Regions from separate parts of the Nocardiopsis gilva YIM 90087 genome, predicted to be linked through region 2. Evidence: riboswitches for the same ligand, from Rfam matches in the RefSeq annotation. Region 2 holds a riboswitch; each other region holds the start of a gene.
The links. Region 2 has a riboswitch for thiamine pyrophosphate ahead of CDO52_RS22675 (ECF transporter S component). Riboswitches for the same ligand answer to the same signal wherever they lie in the genome.

Region 1: linked by a shared signal. The riboswitch ahead of thiD (bifunctional hydroxymethylpyrimidine kinase/phosphomethylpyrimidine kinase) and the one ahead of CDO52_RS22675 (ECF transporter S component) in region 2 are both predicted to bind thiamine pyrophosphate.
Region 3: linked by a shared signal. The riboswitch ahead of thiO (glycine oxidase ThiO) and the one ahead of CDO52_RS22675 (ECF transporter S component) in region 2 are both predicted to bind thiamine pyrophosphate.

The regions. Positions count from the first base shown of each region.
Region 1 is NZ_CP022753.1:4,758,165-4,763,196, reverse strand. Features, by position in the region: gene CDO52_RS21285 (DUF6457 domain-containing protein) at 226-477, shown strand; gene CDO52_RS21280 (alanine/glycine:cation symporter family protein) at 704-2,122, shown strand; gene thiD (bifunctional hydroxymethylpyrimidine kinase/phosphomethylpyrimidine kinase) at 2,261-3,094, opposite strand; TPP riboswitch at 3,083-3,202, opposite strand; gene CDO52_RS21270 (DUF368 domain-containing protein) at 3,232-4,206, opposite strand; gene rocD (ornithine--oxo-acid transaminase) at 4,695-5,032, shown strand, end outside.
Region 2 is NZ_CP022753.1:5,097,365-5,102,396, reverse strand. Features, by position in the region: gene glgP (alpha-glucan family phosphorylase) at 1-2,454, shown strand, start outside; TPP riboswitch at 2,634-2,741, shown strand; gene CDO52_RS22675 (ECF transporter S component) at 2,955-3,527, shown strand; gene CDO52_RS22670 (ABC transporter ATP-binding protein) at 3,524-5,032, shown strand, end outside.
Region 3 is NZ_CP022753.1:2,571,715-2,576,746, reverse strand. Features, by position in the region: gene CDO52_RS11760 (SDR family oxidoreductase) at 13-897, shown strand; gene thiE (thiamine phosphate synthase) at 968-1,618, opposite strand; gene CDO52_RS11750 (Rv2175c family DNA-binding protein) at 1,790-2,149, opposite strand; TPP riboswitch at 2,282-2,393, shown strand; gene thiO (glycine oxidase ThiO) at 2,385-3,536, shown strand; gene thiS (sulfur carrier protein ThiS) at 3,649-3,849, shown strand; gene CDO52_RS11735 (thiazole synthase) at 3,853-4,722, shown strand; gene pknB (Stk1 family PASTA domain-containing Ser/Thr kinase) at 4,875-5,032, shown strand, end outside.

The sequences.
Region 1 (5,032 bases), 340 kb from region 2:
GTGTATCTCCCAACGGCGGGGGGCTCCTACCCGGCACGCTAGGTACCGCACGTAAACCCCTCCGGACCTGCGGTGGGCGCCCGATTGACGATCTTCCTCCGGGTATGCGAAGCGCGGGTCGGCGACGGTCCGGACCGATATCGCGTCAGTGGAGGTGTTTCGGCACGGATGGCCGTAGGATCGCGAGCTGTCGCCAATCACGCGTCCACGGATCAGGAGCGCCGCATGACCCTCGTCGAATGGGCAGAGCTCGTCAGTGCCGAGCTGGAGCTGGGAGAGGAGATCGGCAAGGGCGACGTCGATCGGATCCTGGACCTCGCCCGGGACGCCGCGCACTCGGTCGCCCGCCCGGCGGCGCCCCTGACCACCTACCTGCTCGGTGTCGCCGTCGGCCGAGGAGCCGACCCTGTGGAGGCGGCGGCCGTGCTCAGCCGTCTGGCGCTCGCCCAGGCGCCGGAGTCGCCCGACACGCCGTGAATTCCGCTGGTCATACGCCTGTTACAGAACGCAGAAGCGACCAGTCCGAGGATGAAACGTGACGCATACGTGACGAAACCGGTCAAAAAACCAGGTAAATGTGGCAGTGCGTTGCATCACGTTGATCGCGGCGGTGCGTCGTGCCGTCGTCGCCCTACCCCGTCCTCACCCGGGCGGAGGGCGGCGGATCCTTACCCCCTCGCTCGAACACATAGGGAGTTCGTCCATGGATCAACTCACGGACATGCTGGACACCCTCTCCGGCATTATCTGGAGTGAGTACGTCCTCATCCCGTTGCTGCTGCTCACTGGGTTGTTCCTGACGATCCGACTGCGGCTGCTGCAGTTCCACAAGCTCTTCCACGCCCTCTGGCTGGCACTGGTCCGCCGCAAGGAGGCCGAGGGCGTCCAGGGCGACATCTCGCACTACCAGGCGCTGAGCACCGCGCTGGCCGCCACGGTGGGTGTCGGCAACATCGCCGGTGCCGCGCTGGCGATCGGCATGGGCGGTCCCGGTGCCCTGTTCTGGATGTGGATGACCGGCCTCGTCGGTATGGCCACCAAGTACAGCGAGGCGCTGCTGGGCGTGAAGTACCGGCAGGTGGACAGCGTGGGCAAGCAGAGCGGCGGCCCCATGTTCTACCTCCGCCACGGTCTTCCCGGCGGGCTGGGCCTGGCGCTGGGCGTCCTCTTCGCCGTGTTCGGCGCCATCGCGGCCTTCGGTATCGGCAACGGCACCCAGGCCAACACCGTCTCGCAGCAGCTCAACAACGTCTGGGGCGTTCCGACCTGGGTGGCCGGTGTCGCGATGGTGATCATCGCGGGCACGGTCATCCTCGGCGGTATCAAGAGCATCGGCCGCGTGGCCGCCGGGATCGTGCCGATCATGATCGTGCTCTACATCGGCATCACTCTGACCGTGCTGATCGTGCACGTCGGCGACATCCCCGCGGCGCTGGCGCTCGTCCTGACCGACGCCTTCACCGGGCAGGCCGCCGCCGGCGGCGGCGCGGCCTCCGTGTTCGTCGTGATCCAGGCCGGCGTGGCGCGCGGCATCTTCTCCAACGAGTCGGGCCTGGGCACCGGCGCCATCGCGGCCGCCGCGGCCAAGACCGACCAGCCGGTGCGCCAGGCGATGGTCTCGATGACCCAGACGTTCATCGACACGCTCATCGTCGTCACCATGACCTGCCTGGTCATCATCGTCACCGGCGTCTGGGAGGAGGACGGCACCGGCGACGGCGCCCAGATGACCTCCGAGGCGCTGCAGAGCGGCCTGTCGGCCATCACACCCGGCCTGGGCGCCATGGGCGGCTACATCGTGGCCATCTCCGTCGCGGTCTTCGCCTTCACCACCATCCTCGGCTGGTCCTACTACGGCGAGCGCTGCATCGACTTCCTCGTCGGCCACAGGGGCGTGCCCGTCTACCGCGTGGTGTTCGTCGCCATGATCTACGTCGGTGCCGTGGCCTCCCTGGACGTCATCTGGGTGGCCAGCGACATCGCCAACGGCCTGATGGCGCTGCCCAACCTGATCGGCCTGCTGCTGCTCTCCCCGGTCATCGTCCAGGAGACGCAGAGGTACTTCAGCAACCCCGACTGGAAGAACCCGGACATCAAGGTCCCCGACGTCCGCCAGCAGTGACCCGTTCCAGGCCCCGCCCCGCAGACCACGCGGGGCGGGGCCTTCGTTGATCTCGGGGATATCGACCGAATACTCGCCGATATTCGGTCGATATCCCCGAGATCAACGGGGAAACGGGCGAGGGCCGTGGGGGAAGCCTTAGTGGTCGGCCGCGACAGCGCCCCACCACGCGTGGAAGTGGTGGACCGGGCCCTTGCCGCGGCCCGCGTCGAGTTCGTCGGCGTGGCGCAGGGCCTCGGTGAGGTACTCCTTGGCGTCCCGCACGGCCGCGGGGACGTCGTCGCGCTGGGGGAGGAGGGCGGCGATGGCGGAGGACAGGGTGCAGCCCGTGCCGTGGGTGTTGTGCGTGCGGACGCGCTCGGCGGTGAAGGTCCGCGGCGGCCAGTCCGGTTCGACCAGGAGGTCGGTGCTGTGGCCGCTGTCCGCGCCGCCGAGGTGGCCGCCCTTCAGCAGCACGCGGCGGGCGCCCAGAACGAGGAGGCGCTCGGCCTGGGCACCCATCGTCTCGATGCTGCCGGCCTCGTCCGCGCCGAGGAGTTCGGCGGCCTCGGGGATGTTGGGCGTGATGAGATCGGCGCGCGGGAGGAGCTCGTCGCGGACCCCCGCCACCGCCTCGGGCGCCAGCAGCCGGTCGCCGCTCTTGGCGACCATCACCGGGTCGAGCACCACGTTGCGCAGCGCGTAGTGGTCGATGGCCGCGGCGACCGCGCCGATGACGCCCGTGTCGGACAGCATCCCGATCTTCACCGCGTCCACCCGCGCGTCGGTGAGCAGCGTGTCGAGCTGCGCCGAGACGAACTCCGCGGGGACGGCGTGCACGCCGGTGACACCGCTCGTGGACTGGGCGGTCAGGGCGGTGATGACCGTCATCCCGTAGCCGCCGAGCGCGGAGAAGGTCTTCAGGTCGGCCTGGATGCCGGCGCCCCCGCTGGGGTCGCTGCCGGCGATGGACAGGATGTTGTAGCCGCTCATTGGCGTTCCTTCGCTAGTACGAGCTAGATCAGGTTCGACGGGTGTGCTCTCAGCCGGGACGGCTGATCACCAGCGGGTGATCGTCTCCCGGCACCCCGCGCCGTGATGGACGTTGGATGGAGTTGTCGGGGTGCCCGTCAGCCGCGCTCGGCCGAGTCGACCGGGTCGGCCGAGCGGTGGCGGCCCCGAGTCTGACCGGCCCCGTTCGCGGCACCCTGCCGCCGGGCCTGGACACGCCGTTCGAAGAGCAGCACGGCGACGACGACCGCGAAGCCCAGAACCGCCAGGGCGACGGTGACCGGAATATCGCCCTGCGGCGCCTGCAGCGTGCGGTGCTCGTCCTGCCACGGCCACAGCGCGCGCAGCGAACCGGCCATCAGTCCGGTCAGGACGACCAGCGTGATGTGGTGGTAGCTCTCCATGAGCCACTGCAGCAGCTTGACGAAGAACGCCAGGCCGATGATCGCGCCCAGCGCGAACGTCCCGATGTAGCCGAAGTCGCGGGCGTTCAGCGCGTCCATCGTGGCCGTGTACAGGCCGAAGGTGAGCAGGATGAACGAGCCGGAGACGCCGGGCAGGACCAGCGCGCAGACGGCGATGGCCGCGGCGCCGACGACGATGAAGAAGTTGGGTTCGACGTGGGCCGGGGGCAGGCCGGTGAGCAGGAACGTCACCGCCGCGACGGCCAGTGCCACCAGGTAGTCGCCGGGCCTCCAGGTGCGCCCGGAGCCGCTGTAGGGCACCCACAGCGAGGCCAGGATCAGGCCGAAGAAGACCGCGTAGGCGTACTGCTGCTCGTGCTCGACCAGCGGGGCCAGGAACTTGGCGGCGACAAGGGCGGCCAGGACCATGCCGATCAGCACGGCGATGATGGCGCCCCAGTCGGCCTTGCGGAACTCCTCGGCGGCGCGCGCGCCGCCACGGCCGCGCGGCAGGTCGCCGGCTGCCAGCCGGATTCCGTTCACCGCGTGGCCCGCGGAGGTGATGAGGTTTTCGTAGATGCCCACGATCAGTGCGACGGTGCCGCCACTGACGCCGGGGACCACCTCCGCGGTCCCGATGAGGGCGCCGCGGAACGCGTTGAAGAGGTGAGTACCGACTGACTTCGCCATGTCTCGCGTTTCGTCTGAATGGGTGCGGGAGGAAATGGGAGCAAGTGAGCTGGGCGACCGCCGCCGCGGGCGGTGCGCCCCCAGTCTAGGGGCGGCCGAGGGGGACGGTTCGGCGCTGTGTGGGGAAGTTTCGGACACGATGCTGTGACGCGGCCCCGTGTGTACCGGCATCGTATGGGTAGTAGTCGCGTCGACGCGTCGGGAAGCCGGGAGGCGTAGGGGACGCCCCGGTACGACACGACGTCCGCGGCGTGCGGCGCCGCGGAGACGGGGGAGGAATGTGATGAGGGAACGATTCCGCGATGCCCAGGGTCCCGGATGGGGCTGGTGGGGAGCGGCACGTGCCGCCTCTTGTGCATCGGGGGCACCATCTGTTCTCCTGCTGGAGTCCGCCTGAGGCGGTGCTTCGTGCGTTAACCGAACGGGTATCTGAAAATCGAATAACGATCACTGCTGTTCCGATCAACGGCGATCGAAGGGAAACCTGGATGAGCGACACCCGCAGTCTGGGCGAATACACGGCCGGTGGGGATCACACCGGTCCCGTCATTTCGAGTAGCGACCACATCGGACTGGCCGAGGCACACTCGGCGCACAACTACAACCCCCTGCCCGTTGTCATCGCCGAAGGCGAGGGCGCGTGGGTCACCGACGTCGAGGGCCGCCGCTACCTCGACTGTCTCGCCGGATACTCCGCGACCAACTTCGGCCACAGCAACCCCGACCTGCTGGCGGCCGCACACCACCAGCTCGACCGGGTGACGCTCACCAGCCGCGCCTTCTACCACGACCAGTTCGGCCCCTGGGTCACCGCCCTCGCCGACCT
Region 2 (5,032 bases):
CGCATGCTCGGCGAGGTCGGTGGGGAGCGGTTCGCCGCGCTCGCCCGCGATGAGGAGTTCCGCGCCCGTCTGCGCGAGGCCGCCGCCGACCTCGACACCTACCTCACCGGACCACGTTGGTATCAGGGCCTGTCCCAGCCGCCCTCGGGCATCGCCTACTTCTCGGCCGAATACGGCCTGACCGCCGCCCTGCCCCAGTACTCCGGCGGACTGGGCATCCTCGCCGGCGACCACCTCAAGAGCGCCAGCGACCTGGGCCTACCGCTCATCGGCGTCGGTCTGCTCTACCGGCACGGCTACTTCACCCAGACCCTCTCGCCCGAGGGCTGGCAGCTGGAGGGCTACCCGGAGATCGACCCGCGCGGACTGCCCATGAGCCGCCTGTCCGACGCCGCGGGGGAACCCGTGTGCATCGGCGTCGACATGGCGGACGGCCGCCGCATCACCGCGCACGTGTGGGTGGTCCGCGTCGGACGCGTCCCGCTGCTGCTCCTGGACGCGTGCCACGAGGGCAACGACCCGGAGCTGCGCGGCATCACCGACCGCCTCTACGGGGGCGGGAGCGAGCACCGGCTGCGCCAGGAGCTGCTGCTCGGCATCGGCGGGGTCCGGGCGGTCCGCGTCTACTGCGAGCAGACCGGCGACCCCCGCCCCGAGGTCTTCCACATGAACGAGGGGCACGCCGGGTTCCTCGGCCTGGAACGCGTCCGCGAGTACATCGACGAGGCCGGACTGACCTTCGACGAGGCGGCCGAGGCCACCCGTGCGGGCACGGTCTTCACCACCCATACGCCGGTGTCCGCCGGGATCGACCGCCTGCCGCGCGACCTCGTCGAGCGGCACTTCACCGCCGACGTCTCCGCGACACCGGGTGTCCCGCGCGACCGCGTCATGGAGCTCGGCACAGAGGACTACGCGGGCGGTGACCCCGCGGTGTTCAACATGGCCGTGATGGGCATGCGGCTGGCGCAGCGCGTCAACGGCGTCAGCGAACTGCACGGGGCCGTCGCCCGGGACATGTTCCAGGGGCTGTGGTCGGGCTTCGACGCCGCCGAGGTGCCCATCACCTCCATCACCAACGGCGTGCACGCGCGCACCTGGGTGGCGGATGAGGCCCAGCGGATGGCGGGGCGCATGGTGCAGGACTCCGCCGAGTTCACCCACTCCGAAGGGTGGCGCAAGATTACCGACGCCGACGAGGCGGATCTGTGGGAGATGCGCCGCACGCTGCGCTCCCGCCTGGTCGCCGACACGCGGGAGCGGCTGCGCGCCTCCTGGCGGCAGCGGGGGGCCAGTTCGGCCGAGCTGGGCTGGATCGACGACGTCCTCGACCCCGACATCCTGACCATCGGATTCGCCCGCCGGGTGCCCTCCTACAAGCGGCTCACCCTCATGCTGCGCGATCGCGACCGGCTCAAGTCGATGCTGCTCGACCCGGATCGCCCGGTGCAGATCGTCATCGCGGGCAAGGCCCACCCGGCCGACGAGGGCGGCAAGCGCCTCATCCAGGAGATCGTGCGCTTCACCGACGACCCGCGGGTGCGCCACCGCATCGTCTTCCTGCCCGACTACGACATGGCACTGGCGCGCTCCCTGGTCCAGGGCTGCGACGTGTGGCTGAACAACCCGCTGCGCCCACTGGAGGCCTGCGGCACCTCGGGCATGAAGGCCGCGCTCAACGGCGGGCTCAACCTGTCCGTCCGCGACGGCTGGTGGGCGGAGTGGTTCGACGGCTCCAACGGGTGGGCCATCCCCACGGCCGACGGCGTGCGCGACCCCGACCGCCGTGACGAGCTGGAGGCGGCGGCCCTGTACGACCTGATCGAGGGCGAGGTCGCGCCGCAGTTCTACGACCGCGATGAGGAGGGCCTGCCCAACCGCTGGCTGGAGATGGTCAAGCACACCCTCGTCTCGCTCGGCCCCAAGGTGCTGGCCACGCGCATGGTGCAGGAGTACGTCACCCGCCTCTACCAGGGGGCGGCCGACTCCTCCCGCCGGTTGGCGGGCGAGGACATGAACGGTGCGCGCGAACTCGCCGAGTGGAAGCGCCGGGTTCGCAAGGCCTGGCCGGGGGTGCGCATCGAACACGTGGAGGTGGTGGGAATGGAAGACCCACCCCAGGTCGGCGGCGAGATGCAGGTGCACACCACCCTCGGGCTGGCCGGACTGGCGCCCGAGGACATCCAGGTGGAGGTCGCCATCGGCCGGGTCACCGGCGACGAGCGGCTGGTGGAACCGGTCGTGGCCGACCTGGAGGTGGTCGGCGAGCCCGATGGGAGCGAGGGGCCGCTGGTGCGCTACGCGGGCTCCGTCCCCCTCCGGCGCGCCGGAACGTGCGGCTACACCGTGCGCGTCCTGCCCGCCCACCCCATGCTGGCCGACCCCGCCGAGATGGGCCTGGTCGTGGTCCCGCAGCCGCCCGAGACCATGGACGACGGAATGGTGCTGCGGTAGCGGTCGCGGCGTAGGCGGTACCTCGTGTGTCGGGCCGGTCGGTCATCTGTGATCCGACCGGCCCTGCGGCGTTGTCAAGGGCTCCCTGTCGACAATCTCGCGCCTCAGCGGTTGGAGAATCCCACGTTGCCTATCTCCACGCGGAGTCACCCATAATGGAATGAACTGCCAGAACGGCAGGGAACCGACAGGGGAGCGCTTCGGCGCTGAGAGTGCGGGATGGAACCGCAGACCCTTACACACCTGATCCGGGTCATGCCGGCGAAGGAAGTCGTAGGATCCGTCGGCCGTGGAATCGGTCGGCGCGCGGATGCGCGCCTCGATCCCGGCCCTCTTGGCACTTCGCGCCCTCTCGTGTGCTGACACGAAGGGACAGGAACACCGCCGTGGGAACCTCATCCACGCCTGGAGCAACCTCCACGACCAAATCCACCGGAACCGGTGTGCTGAACGCAGTCGCCACCCGCGCCGCCGCTCTGCGGCGGCGCATCGCCGAGTTCATGGGCGTTTCCGGTGTCCGCTGGCGCACCGTCGACATCGTCGTCGCCGCCGTCCTGGGCGTCGCCATCGGCGTCATCTTCTGGGTCTGGGGGATGCTGTGGGCATCCACCACCCCCCTCTTCCTCTTCTTCCCGCCCGCGCAGGCGGTGATCTACGGCGTGTGGCTGCTGCCCGGCGTGCTGGGGATGCTCATCATCCGCAAGCCCGGCGCCGGTGTGCTCACCTCGGTCGCGGCGGCGACGGTCTCGATGCTGCTCGGTACCGAATGGGGACTGATGGTCCTGCTCGCGGGGCTGCTGCAGGGACTGCTGCCCGAGGTGGTCTTCACGCTCGGCCGTTTCCGCCGCTGGGGGATGGGGATCTCCGTGCTCGCCGGTGCCGCCGCCGGGCTCGCGCCGACCGTCATGGACCTCGCCCTCTACTACGCCGCCTGGCCGGTCACCTTCATGGCCGCCTACGGGGTCATCGTGGTGCTCAGCGCCGCCGTCATCGCCGGTGTCGGCGGTCGCCTGCTGACCACGGCGCTGGCCCGCGCTGGCGCCCTCACCCCCTTCCCCTCGGCACGCGGATGAGCGGGGGCGGGGCCGCGGTTCGGCTCTCCGGATGGGGGTGGCGGCACGGTGCCCGCGACGCGTGGGCGCTGCGCGGCGTCGACCTGACGATCGAGCCGGGGGAGCGGGTCCTGCTCCTCGGGGCCTCCGGGGCGGGCAAGAGCACCCTGCTGCACGCCCTCGCCGGACTCACCGGCCCCGACGCCGCCATCTCCGGGGAGCAGGAGGGGACGCTCCTCGTCGACGGCGAGCACGCCGACCGCCGCCGCGGCGACATCGGCCTGGTCAGCCAGGACCCGGAGACCCAACTCGTGATGGCGCGGAGCGGCGACGACGTCGCCTTCGGTCTGGAGAACCGCGCCGTCGCGCGCGCGGACATCTGGCCGCGCGTGCACGCCGCGCTGGACCAGGTGGGGTTCCCCTATGGCATGGCGCGGTCGACCGCCGCGCTGTCCGGCGGCGAGAAGCAGCGGCTGGTCATCGCCGGGACGCTGGCGATGAACCCGCGCCTCCTGCTGCTCGATGAGCCCACCGCCAACCTCGACCCGGCCGGGGCGCGCCTCGTCCGCGAGGTGGTGGCGGACCTGGTCGCCACCACCGAGGCGACGCTGGTGCTGGTCGAGCACCGGGTGGCCGACGTGGTCGGACTGGTGGACCGTGTCGTCGTCCTCGAACCGGGCGGCGGCGTCATCGCGGACGGCGCGCCGGGCACTGTCTTCGCCACCCACGGCGCCCATCTCGCCGAGCAGGGCGTGTGGGTGCCCGGTCACGAACCCCGAGCCGAGCAACGGCCCGTCGCATGTTCGTCGCCCGCGTCGCCGCTCATCGAGGCGGTCGATCTCGTCGCCCGCACACCCGAAGCGCTCGGGCCGGGCACCGGCCCGCCCGCGACGATCCTCGACGGGGCGGCCGCTGCGGTCACCTCCGCGTCGGCCACCGCTCTGACCGGACCCAACGGGTCGGGCAAGTCCACTCTGCTGATGCTGCTGGCCGGGCTCACCGCGCCGCATGGTGGCGCGGTCGAGCCGCGCGGCGCCCTGGCAGCCATCGACGAGCGCCCGCTGATCCGCTGGCCCGCCCGCAGGCTCGCCCGTCACCTGGGCACGGTCTTCCAGCACGCCGAGGACCAGTTCGTCACCGGCACCGTCCGCGACGAGCTCGCCTTCGCCCCGCGGCGCACCGGGCTGAGCGAGCGCGAGGCGGCGGCGTGGGTGGAGGAACTGCTGGAGCGGCTGCGCCTGACCGGTCTCGCCGACGTCCACCCCAACACGCTCTCCGGTGGCGAGAAGCGCCGACTCTCGGTCGCGACGGCCCTCAGCTCCGGACCGGCCCACGCGCCCGACGTGCTGCTGCTGGACGAGCCGACCTTCGGCCAGGACACCCGAACCTGGTCCGAGCTGGTGACCCTGCTCGCCGACCTCCGGAGCGAGGGGCGGGCGATCGTCATGGCCACGCACGACACCCTGCTGCTCGACCGGTTCACCGACATTGAACTGCGCGTGGGCGACGGCCGCGTCACCCCGGCC
Region 3 (5,032 bases), 2.5 Mb from region 2:
GAATAGGGAGCCATGGGTGACGATCAGGCAATAACGCACACCATCGGCATCACCGGCGCGACCGGAGGCCTGGGCGGCCGGGTGGCCGCCCGCCTGGCCCGACGGGGGATCCCCCAGCGACTCATCGTCCGCGACCTCAACCGCGCACCGGAGCTGCCCGGCGCCAGCGCGGCCATGGCGCCCTACGAGGACATGCCCGCCTTCGAGCGCGCGGTGAAGGGGGCCGACACCCTGTTCCTGGTCTCGGCCACCGAGTCCGCCGACCGCGTGGACCAGCACATCAGCGCGGTCGACGCCGCCGTCGCCGCGGGTGTGACCAGGATCGTCTACCTGTCCTTCCTGTCCGCGGCCCCGGCGTCGACCTTCACCTTCGCCCGCGACCACTTCTACACCGAGGCCCACATCCGCTCCACCGGCGTGGCCCACACCTTCCTGCGCCCCAGCTTCTACCTCGATGTGCTGCCGCACTGGGCGGACGACTCGGGCGTCATCCGCGGCCCCGCCGGGCAGGGACGGGTCGCGTGGGTCTCCCGCGACGACATCGCCGACGTCGCCGTCGCCGTCCTCACCGAGGGCGCGGCCCACGACGGCGCGAGCTACGACGTCACCGGTCCCGAGGCGGTGACCATGGGCGAGACCGTGGAGCGCCTCTCGACGCTGACCGGCAAGACCGTGCGCTACGTGCCCGAGACCTGGGAGGAAGCCCTGGCCTCGCGCCGTCCCACGGGCGCCCCCGAGTGGGAGGTCGAGGGGTGGGCCAGCTCGTACGCCGCGATCGCCAGCGGAGAGATGGACGTCGTCTCCGCGACCGTCCCGCACCTCACCGGCCACCCCGCCCAGTCCATCGAGGGCTTCCTGCGCACCCATCCCAGCGCGCTCAACCACGTCTACGCCTGAGACGAAGGTCGGGCACCCGGCTCACGCCGGGCCGAGGGCCGGGGCCAGCGGCGCCCGCGAAGCGTGCGGCTCAGCTAATCGCGGCGAGCCGCCGCTTGAAGGCGGCAGCGGCGGCGTGGGGGTCGTCGGCCCGGGTGATGGCGCGGACGACGACCACACGGGTCGCGCCGGCTTCGAGGACCTGATCGAGGTTGTCCAGGTCGATGCCGCCGATGGCGAACCAGGGGCGCTGCGGCCGCAGGCCGGCGGTCTCCTGGACGAGCGACAGGCCCGCGGCGGGGCGGCCGGGTTTGGTGGGGGTGGACCAGGTCGGGCCGACGCAGAAGTAGTCGACCCCCGCTTCGGTGGCCGAGGCCGTGGCCATGGGCAGGTTGTTGTTGGAGCGGCCGATCAGCGGGCCCTCGCCGAGGATGGCGCGGGCGTAGGGCACCGGAAGGTCGTTCTGGCCGAGGTGGAGGACGTCGGCGCGGGCGGCGTGGGCGATGTCGGCGCGGTCGTTCACGGCGAGCAGCGCGCCGTGGCGTTCGCAGGCGTCGCGCATGACCTCCAGTGCGGCCAGCTCCTCGCGGGCCTCCAGGGTCTTGTCGCGCAGCTGGACGATGTCGACCCCGCCGGACAGCGCCGCGTCGAGGAAGGCGGCGAGGTCGCCCTGCTCGGTGCGGGCGTCGGTGCACAGGTAGAGGCGGGCCGTGGACAGGCGTTCTCGCGGGCTCTCAGTCACCCGGCCAGGGTAGTGCGCCGGCGGTCGGTGCCGGTCCGAGGGGCGCGCCGCGCACCCGCAGCTGCACCGCGGCGCGCCCGGGGTGTCCGGCCGCGCCGCGGTGGAGTGTTCGAACGCGCTGGGTCCCGCGCGGGGGCGGCCCCGGGGTGGTTGGTCCCAGGACCCGCTCGGCTAGAAGGCCATGGCCTGGGCGCGGCGGCGCACCTCGGTGCCGCGGTTGGCGGCCAGTGCCTCGATGGGTGCCCCGGGAAGGGTGTCGTCCGGGGTGAACATCCAGTTCAGCGCCTCGTGGTCGGTGAAGCCGGCGTCAGCGAGCAGGGTGAGTGTCCCCGGTAGGCCCTTGACGATGTCGCCGCCCGCGATGAAGGCGGCGGGAATCGCGACCTCACCGCCCTTCCGGATGCCCAGGAGCTTGTGGTCGCCGATGAACTGCTTGACGCGGTTCGGGCTGACGTTGAGCGCCTGAGCGGCTTCCTTCAGGGTCATCCATTCGCCGACGAGGGCTTCGATGTCGTGGTCGTTCTGTGTCACGCAGCCAATCTCCCACAGTTTCGCCGGGCGCAAACCAGCCCCTCGACCCGTATCGCTCATGGCGTAGCGGCCCGCGTCGGCGGCCCCTCGGCCGTGCCGGAGGAAACGCCCTAAGATGGGCGGTGAAGACGTGAGATTCCCCGCGGGAGCCGGGTGGGACCCGGCTGAGAGGGAGGCTGTGAGCTTCCGACCGCATGAACCTGATCCGGGTCATACCGGCGAAGGGAGTGGAGGCATGACCGTGCGCGGTCACCCCTGGTCCACCTCTGATGTCGTCGTCGTGGGTGACGGCCTGATCGGCCTGGTCACGGCGTGGCGGGCCGCCCAGCGCGGCCTGCGGACGACCATCGTGGGGCGTTCGCGCCCCTTCCCCGCCTCGGGCGTCGCGGCGGGCATGCTCACCCCGGCCACCGAGGCCATGTTCGGCGAGGAGCCGCTGATGCGGTTCGGCGCCCTGTCCCGCGACCGCTACCCCGCCTTCGTCGCCGAGCTGGAGGACGAGAGCGGGCAGCCGACGGCCTACCGGGCGTCGGGCACGCTGCAGATCGCGTTCGACACCGACGACCTCGCCAAGCTCACCGAGCTCGGCGAACTGCAGACCCGGCTCGGGCTGAAGTCCGAGCGGCTCACCGGCCGCGAGTGCCGCCGCCTGGAGCCGATGCTGGCCCCGGCGGTGCGCGGCGGCATCCACGTGGCCGACGACCACTCCGTGGACCCGCGCGCGCTGATGGCGGCCCTGCGTACCGCCGCTGAGCGGCGCGGCGCGCGCGTCGTGGCCGACCGCGTCAGGGCGGTGCTGGTGTCTGCCGACCGCGCCCGCGGCGTCGTGCTGGAGTCCGGCGAGGAGGTGAGCGCCGATCAGGTCGTGCTGGCCGCCGGGACGCACACGCCCGACATCGGCGGGCTGCCCGAGGGCGTGGTCCCCGCCCTCCGCCCGGTCAAGGGCCAGCTGCTGCGGCTGCGGATGCCGCCGGGCGAGCCGCCCATCGTCTCCCGCACCGTGCGCGGCCTGGTCAAGGGCTCCCCCGTCTACCTCGTGCCGCGCGCCGACGGGGAGGTCGTCCTGGGCGCGACGCAGGAGGAGATGGGCGACGACACCCGGCTCACCGCCGGTGGGGTGTGGGAGCTGCTGCGCGACGGCCATGAGCTGGTGCCGGGCATCAGCGAGCTGGAGATCGCCGAGACCTGCGTGGGGCTGCGCCCGGCCGCCCCCGACAACGAACCCCTGCTCGGCCCGACCCGCCTGCCCGGTCTGCACCTGGCCGCCGGGCACTTCCGCCACGGCGTCCTGTTCACCCCCGCCACCGGCGACGCCATGGCCGAGGCACTGACCACCGGAGAGCTGCCGGACTACGCGCGCCGCTTCGCCGCGACGCGCCTGTCCTGAAACGCGCTCCCGTCCCGCGCGGGACGTGCGGATCGCGCGGCCCCCGGGCACCCCGGAGCAGAGAATTCCGCTGAAGACGTCGAACGGCGTCGAACATCGAAGGAGATCACACGTGAACGTGATCATCAACGGCGAGCCCCGCGACCTGGCCCCGCGCAGCACGGTGGCCGACGTCGTCCGCTCCCTGACCGCGGCGCGGGAGGGGATCGCGGTGGCGGTCAACGACGAGGTCGTGCCCAAGGCCACCTGGTCGGCGACCTTCGTCACCGAGGACGACCGCGTGGACGTGCTCACCGCTGTGCAGGGAGGCTGACCCATGACGTCCGGAACCCCGACGACCCCGTGTACCCCCGCCCCGACCGCGGAGGGCGGCGCCGATCCCACTGGCACCACCGGTCCCACGCGTCCCAGCACCGACCCCGCAGCCACCGACGATCCCCTGGTCATCGCCGGGGAGACGTTCGGTTCCCGCCTCATCGCCGGTACCGGCGGCGCGCCGTCGCTGAAGGTTCTCCAGGAAGCGCTGATCGCCTCCGGAACCGAGCTGACGACCGTCGCGATGCGCAAGGTCGCCCCCGGTGCCGAGGGGTCGGTGTGGGACATCCTGCGGAGCAACGGCATCCGCCCGCTGCCCAACACCGCCGGCTGTTACACGGCGATGGACGCGCTGCGCACCGCCCGGATGGCCCGCGAGGCGCTGGGGACGAACTGGATCAAGCTGGAGGTCGTGGCCGACGAGCGCACCCTGCTGCCCGACCCCGTGGAGCTGCTGGACGCGGCCGAGCGGCTGGTCGACGACGGGTTCGTGGTGCTGCCCTACACCAACGACGATCCGGTGCTCGCGCGGCGGCTGGAGGGGCTGGGCTGCGCCGCCGTGATGCCGCTGGGCGCCCCGATCGGCTCGGGGCTGGGCATCCGCAACCCGCACAACATCGAGCTGATCGTGGAGCAGGCGCAGGTGCCGGTGGTGATCGACGCCGGGATCGGCACCGCCAGTGAGGCGGCGCTCGCCATGGAGCTGGGGTGCGACGCCGTCATGCTCGCGACGGCCGTCACCCGTGCCCAGGACCCGGTACGGATGGCCGCGGCGATGCGCGACGCCATCAGGGCCGGGCGCGCCGCCCGGCTGGCCGGTCGGATCCCGGTGCGCCGCTACGCCCAGGCCTCGTCCCCGGCCGTGGACTGACGCCGCGTCGCCGCCCCGGCCCGTCCGACCCGGGCGGGCCGGGGCGATTGCGCCCTCTGTGCCCGTTTCCCACCCCTGTGGGCTATTACGATGTCACGACGCTCTATGGAAGCGTCGCCTGCCCCGCCCGGATCACCCGTAAACTCACCTTCGTGGACATGACGACTGCGGACCCGCTTGTAGGCGCGACACTCGACCGTCGCTACTTCGTCGAGTCGCGTATCGCGGGCGGTGGCATGGCCACCGTCTACATCGCACATGACCAGCGCCTCGACCGGCGCGTGGCCCTCAAGGTCATGCACCCGTCCCT